3 regions of the Nocardia sp. XZ_19_369 genome follow, and region 1 is predicted to be linked to each of the others. Evidence: riboswitches for the same ligand, from Rfam matches in the RefSeq annotation. Region 1 holds a riboswitch; each other region holds the start of a gene.
The links. A riboswitch is a leader RNA that binds a small molecule or an ion and turns the genes downstream of it on or off. The one in region 1 is predicted to bind S-adenosylmethionine.
Positions count from the first base shown of each region.

Region 1 (2,259 bases):
GGTCCAGGCCCGGGATGGCGATCGTCGTCTTGGGCCACGGGCCGGGCACGGCGGCGGCCACCGCCGGGGCGAGGCCGAGGCTGCTGCCGTTGAGGCAGTACGCGGATGCGGTTGGATAGAGGAAGGGCTGCATGCCTGCGGCGCGCAGGCCGTCGACCGCGGTGTTGTAGACGCCGAACAGATCGCTGAGCGTGCTGGTGCCGGGCTGGGCCGGACGGTCGGCCGCGGCCGATGGAGCAGGGGCGGTAACAGGCGGCACCACAGCTGCGGCGGGCAGCACCGGAGCCGCGGCAGGCGAAACTGCGGCCGCGACAGGTGGGACCGGTGCGGCAGCGGGCGGGACCGAGGCCGCGGCGGGCGGAACTGCGGCTGCGACGGATGGAACCGGCGCTGCGGCGGGTGGCGTCGCGCCTGCGGTCGGTGCGGCGAGCGCCAGCGCGACCGAGCAGCTCGCGACGGCGGACAGTATGGTCGAACGGCGCGGTACAGCCACGGAGACCTCCCTCATCATCGACGCGATCGAAGGCTGACGGTACTCCCGCAAACGCCGTGAACAGGCGATATAGGTGCGGGCAAGCCATCGGCGTGTCCCTACCGGCGCACCGCCGCAGCACCCCCGATATCCGGCCCGCGGCGAGGTTTACGCTCACGGTGATTAGTTCCCTTGTCCCAGGGTTCGCCTGCTGGGCATGATAATTCGGCCCGCCCCTGACATCAGCCGGTGTCCGGATCGGCGACAACCATCCAGAGCGACCGAGAGACCTGGCTCGTCGACGTCGCAGCAACCCCCCGGTTCACCGGGTGCGGGTGCTTCCGCCGGGACCGATGGAGGAACCGAAGTGATCATTTCCGCTGCCCACGGCACCCGGTGGGGCCGTCGCCACATCGATCAGTGCAAGGTGACGTCCGCGAGCTGTCGGGGCTGACCCGCAGCCAGTCTGTGCACCCGTCGCTGGCCGGGTGATGTGACCGCGGCCCGATGTGGTGCGGTCTCGTTCGTTCTTCCGAAGGACCTCGACATGAGTGCGTCCGCCACCGCCGTGCCCGGCGACACCGACGCCGGCGACGACCCGGTCGCCACTACGACTCACCTGCCCGGTGCCGATGATGCCGCACCCACCGTGGCCAAGACACGGCACCCGTGGCGGTGGGTGGTCAGTGCGATCGCGCTCATCCTGCTCGCACAGTTCGTCCACGGTCTGGTCACCAATCCCGGCTGGGATTGGCCGACCTTCGCGCAGTACATCACCGCGAAGTCGGTGCTCGCCGCGCTGAAGGTGACTTTGGAACTCACCGCGTGGGGTACCGCTCTCGGCTTCCTGCTCGGCACCGCGCTGGCCATCGCGCGACTGTCCGGCAACCCGGTGTTGCGGGTGATCTCGTGGTGCTACATCTGGGCGTTCCGCTCGATTCCGCTCATCGTGCAACTGCTGTTCTGGTTCAACATCGCCTACCTGTACAACACGCTGTCGGTCGGCATTCCGTTCGGTCCCGCGTTTTTCACCTTCGAGGTGAACGGCGTGATCAGCGGGTTCACCGCGGCGGTGATCGGTCTCGCGCTGCATCAGGCGGCGTATTCTGCCGAGATCATCCGGGCGGGCATCATCTCCGTTGACGCCGGTCAGCTGGAAGCCGCTGCCGCGCTGGGCATTCCACGGGTGCGCCAGTTCCGCACCATTGTGGTTCCGCAGGCGATGCGGTCGATTCTGCCCAATGCGACCAACGAGGTGATCAGCCTGTTCAAGGGCACCTCGATCGTGTCCGTGATGGCGATCGCGGAGCTCTTCTACCAGGTCCAGGTGATCTACGGACGCAACGGGCGGGTGGTGCCGCTGCTGCTGGTGGCCACCGCCTGGTACATCGTCCTCACCACCATTCTCTCGGTGGCGCAGTACTACATCGAACGGCACTACGCCAAGGGCACGCAACGCACGCCACCGCCATCACCGGTGCACCGGGCCTGGCAGAAGCTGCGCGAGGTCGCCGAATCCGGCGCCACCGCACCGCGCGGAGCCACCCGATGACCGCCGCGCCCGCCGTCGAGGTCCGCGGCGTCCGCAAATCGTATGGCGCGCAGGAAGTCCTGCGCGGGGTCGACCTGACGGTGCGCTCGGGTGAAGTGGTGACGGTGATCGGCCCATCCGGTTCCGGCAAGTCCACCTTGCTCCGCGTGCTCAATCATCTGGAGGCGCTGGACGCGGGCACGGTGCGCATCGACGGCGAGCTGATCGGATATCGGCTGCGCCGCAACACCTTGCA
Region 1 is NZ_JACVED010000005.1:330,164-332,422, reverse strand. It holds gene IBX18_RS20435 (hypothetical protein) at 1-493, opposite strand, end outside; SAM riboswitch class I at 738-832, shown strand; gene IBX18_RS20430 (amino acid ABC transporter permease) at 1,092-2,024, shown strand; gene IBX18_RS20425 (amino acid ABC transporter ATP-binding protein) at 2,021-2,259, shown strand, end outside.

Region 2 (2,259 bases), on a different contig from region 1:
ACGACAACGCGGCGGGCGCGAGCAAGGCCGCGAACGCACCCTGCAGCGCGCGCCCGGCGAACATCTCGGCGCCGTTCTGCGCCAGACCGGCAAGTGCCGACGCGGCGGCGAATCCGACCAGACCGATGATGAAGATCCGGCGTCGCCCCAGGTAGTCGGCGAGCCGACCGCCGAGCAGCAGCAGGCCGCCGAAGATCAGCGTGTAAGCGGTCAGCATCCACTGCTTGTTGCCGTCGCTGATGCCGAGATCGTGCTGCGCGAACGGCAGCGAGATGGTCACGATGGTCGCGTCGAGAACCACCATGAGCTGGGCCAACGCGATCACCGCGAGAGCAAACCAGCGGGCGGAACCGCCTTGTTTTGTCACCGTGGACTCCTCATCTTTGGACACTGTGCGGCTATCCTGGCATCAGACGACATTTGGCGTCAAGCGAAAAATGTCGCAATCCGACATTTGGCGGTTAAAGACACGAAACCACTAGGTTGCGATAGGGTGTGAACATGCTCGAGTCACCGACGCCGACGAGCGCGCGTACCGCGGCGGAGACCCCCGCCAGCGCAGGGCCGAACGCCCATCCCGGCCTGCGGGAGCGCAAGAAGCAGAAGACCCGGTTGCGCATCATCGAGGTCGCGCTGGAGCTTTGCGACGCACAGGGATTCGACGCGACGACGGTCGAACAGATCGCCAACGCCGCCGACGTCTCGCCGCGCACGATCAACCGATACTTCGACAGCAAAGAGGACATCGTCCTCGGTCCGATCCAGGACTTCGGCGAGACGGTCGCGGAGACCTTGCGCACACTCCCCGTCACCGGCAACGAGCTGGAGTCGATCCGCGAGGCGTTTCTGCTGGTGATCGACCACGCCGCGAGCGAGTCCGCCGAGGGACCGGTCTCGTTCCGGCAGTTCCAGCAGATGCAGCGGATCATGCGCAGCAGCCCGGCGGTCAGCGCGCGCAGCCTCGAGCACGCCGACAGCAAGAACGTCGCGATCGCCGCGGTGGTCGCCGAACGACTCGACAGCACCCCCGACGCGCTGCCGGTGCGGCTGATCCTCGGCGCCTGGCAGCTCATCGGTCACCTGGCGATGGAGTGCGGTGAGAGCATGTTCGACTACGACAATCCGCAGGCAGCGGCCGCGGCCGGCCGCGACTCCTTCACCACGGCCTTCGACGAGTTCACCCGGGTGTGCGGCGCCGCGCGACCCGGCGCGACCCGCTGAGTTCGGCTCCGGATTTCGGTCGCCGATCGGGCGCCGGTTATGATGCCGTCAGGTCATGAGTGCCAGCGCGAAGCCCCGGCTTGCTGGACGGCAACCCTCCAGCAGCGGTGGGGTGCTCCGGGTGATGACCGGGCTCTCGAAGGTCGAGAGCAAGCGCGCTTTCCAGGAGGTTCCCGAAATGTGTTGTTGTACTTCGCCGTTGACCCGATAACCCGTTAGTTCTGGCGAACAACCTTTTCTTTGGAGCAAAGCTCATGAGTGATTCCACCGTGCCCGCGGCCGACGTCGACCCGACCGCGCAGTGGTCTTTCGAGACCAAACAGGTGCACGCGGGACAGGCCCCCGACAGCACCACCGGCGCCAGGGCCCTGCCCATCTACCAGACCACCTCCTACGCCTTCCGCGATACCGAGCACGCCGCCGCGCTGTTCGGGCTCGCCGAGCCGGGCAACATCTACACCCGGATCATGAACCCCACCCAGGACGTGGTGGAGCAGCGCGTCGCCGCGCTCGAAGGCGGTGTCGCCGCACTGCTGCTGGCCTCCGGACAAGCCGCGGAGACGTTCGCCATCCTGAACCTGGCCTCGGCCGGCGACCACATCGTGTCCAGCCCGCACCTCTACGGCGGCACCTACAACCTCTTCCACTACTCGCTGCCCAAGCTCGGCATCGAGGTGTCCTTCGTCGAGGACCCCGATGACCTGGACCAGTGGCGCGCGGCGATCCGGCCGAACACCAAGGCGTTCTACGGCGAGACCATCGCCAACCCGAGCAGCGCCATCTTCGACATTCCCGGTATCGCCGCCGTCGCGCACCAGGCCGGGCTGCCGCTGATCGTCGACAACACGGTGGCCACGCCGTACCTGATCCAGCCGCTGGCGCACGGGGCCGACATCGTCGTGCACTCGGCGACCAAGTACCTCGGCGGGCACGGCGCCGCGGTGGCGGGCGTGATCGTCGACGGCGGCACCTTCGACTGGACGGTGACCGACGCGCAGGGTCAGCCGCGCTTCCCCGGCTTCACCACCCCGGACCCCA
Region 2 is NZ_JACVED010000003.1:651,223-653,481, reverse strand. It holds gene IBX18_RS14415 (MFS transporter) at 1-367, opposite strand, end outside; gene IBX18_RS14410 (TetR family transcriptional regulator) at 502-1,221, shown strand; SAM riboswitch class IV at 1,273-1,383, shown strand; gene IBX18_RS14405 (bifunctional o-acetylhomoserine/o-acetylserine sulfhydrylase) at 1,476-2,259, shown strand, end outside.
Region 2: another riboswitch for S-adenosylmethionine. It lies ahead of IBX18_RS14405 (bifunctional o-acetylhomoserine/o-acetylserine sulfhydrylase); the one in region 1 lies ahead of IBX18_RS20430 (amino acid ABC transporter permease).

Region 3 (2,259 bases), on a different contig from region 1:
CACGGATCTGCTGGTGGTGGCCTGGGTCTACTTCTCGGTCATGGCCGCGCTTTGGGTGCACGATCTGGTGCAGAAGCTCGGCGTGCCCGGCCAGAAGCTGGAGGGCGCGGGCGGCGGCATGGCCGACAGCCTCGGTGATGTCGGCCGCAAGGTCGGCCGGGTGCCGATGGTGGGCGACGATCTCACCTCCCCCTTCGAGCGCGCGTCCGCGGCGGCGCGGTCCATGGCGGAGGCCGGCAGCGACCAGCAGGCGGTGGTCAACGATCTCGCCATGGCGCTCGCCATAGGATTACTGATCGTCCCGCTCGGACTGGTGCTGTTCGTCTGGCTGCCGCTGCGGGTGCGCTGGATGCGCAGGGCCGCAACAGCAGCCCGCCTGCGCGCCGTCCCCGGCGGACGCGATCTGCTCGCCCTGCGCGCCCTCGCCAATCAGCCGCTGCGCAAGCTGGACCGGATCGACTCGGACGTGGTCGACGCTTGGCGGCGCGGCGACGACGCCACGGTGCGCCGGCTCGCCGCGCTCGAACTGCGCGGCCTCGGCCTGCTCGGCGGCTGACCTGCCACGACGTTCCGCATCGCCGGGTGAAATCCTTCCATCCGGATTCATAACTCAGTGCGATTCTAAAGCGTGACAACGCTTCTGGCGGGCGGCACGCTTACCTCAGGTCAAGAGTGCCAGCGTCAAGTCCCCGGCTAGCTGGCCGGCAACCCTCCAACCGCGGCGGGGTGCCCCGGGTCAAGACCAGGCCGAGCCGCGTCAAGCGGTCCGGGCAAGCGCGGGCTCCGTCGGTGTGCTGGAGCCCTCTCGAGAGACGGGGGTCGACTCATGTCCGAAACGCCCTCCCCTCTCGTGCCTGGGCCTGTGCCCGGTCCATCGAGCGACAACTAGAGGGGAACGACATGACCACGGCCACGCCAACTCTCGGAAACCGCGTGCTGGACACCACCAGGCAGGGATTCGACCACGAATCGCTGACCGCACTGCTGAACGGCGACGTGCACGCGGTGCGACTGGCCGGCTTCGTCCGGCCGGACGCGCTCGACCACCTGCGCCACGCCTTCGTCGGCAGGCAGGACCATGGCCCGCTGGCAACCGACCCGCAGTTCCGCCGGATCGGGCACGCGTTCTCGGAGACGAGCACCGACGCCGGGCGCGGACGGTACTTCGACGAGGCGCGCGACAATATCGATCGGCTGCGCGATATCGCCTCGCCGTATTCGTACCCCGCGGACGACCTGCGGCTGCTGCTCGACGAGATCTGGCCGGCCGGGGCGAGTTTGCTGCGGCGCAATGGGCAGGCCTTCTTCGCCGGTGTTGCGCGCTATCAGCTGGCGGGGGTGGATCTGGAGCCACACACCGACAATGTCGGCCGCAACCTGCCGTCGGACTTCGATATTCGGATCACTCGGCAGCTGTCGGTCAATGTCTATTTGGACGTGCCGGAGCGCGGCGGCGAATTACAGATCTGGGACGACTATCCCGACGAGCGCGAATATCGAGACCGATCCGGCGACCGCGTGTACGGCATCGACCGCGCCGCGGTCGGCGATCCCGCGCTGGTCATCACACCGCGCGTGGGCGATGCGATCTTCATCGATCCGCGCCGGGTGCACGCGGTCGCGCCCTCCCAGGACCGCCCCCGCATCACCATCGGCCTCTTCATCGGGGTCACCGATCCGGCCGAGTCGCTGAAGGTGTGGAGCTGATGACCACGACTACGCTGCTCTCCGCGTCGCACAAGGCCGCCTACGACCTACGCTCGGACGGCATCACCACCGACGGTCGCTCCACCGTCCTGCTGGTCAGCGTCGGCGCGGACTATCACGAGGGCGAAAAACTCGCCGCGACCATCGATTTGATCAATCGCTCGAACTTCGGGCGCTGCGCGATCGCCGTCGCGGACACCTTGCAACGCCACAACCTCAGCGGCGGCACCGACAGAGACCGGCACGCCCGTGCCCGCATCGCCGGCGACCAGTGGATCGCCCGCAACCAGGGCTACCTGGACCAGATCGACTGCCCGACAAACATTCTGCGCTGGGACTTCGCGCTGTCCCATCCCCGCTACGGCGATCTCTACGACGCCATCGAGCACGCCTACGAGACCGATGAGCCGTATCGGCATGCCATCGACAGCACCATCGACCGGTTCATCGAGCGACGGCTGGCGCGCGAACCCGACGTCGACCAGGAGGCGGTCCGGACCTCCTGCCGCGCATACCTTTTGGAGGAATGCCCGATCATCATGCCGCTCTGGG
Region 3 is NZ_JACVED010000002.1:614,145-616,403, reverse strand. It holds gene IBX18_RS08795 (hypothetical protein) at 1-556, shown strand, start outside; SAM riboswitch class IV at 665-783, shown strand; gene IBX18_RS08790 (2OG-Fe(II) oxygenase) at 901-1,707, shown strand; gene IBX18_RS08785 (tRNA-dependent cyclodipeptide synthase) at 1,707-2,259, shown strand, end outside.
Region 3: another riboswitch for S-adenosylmethionine. It lies ahead of IBX18_RS08790 (2OG-Fe(II) oxygenase); the one in region 1 lies ahead of IBX18_RS20430 (amino acid ABC transporter permease).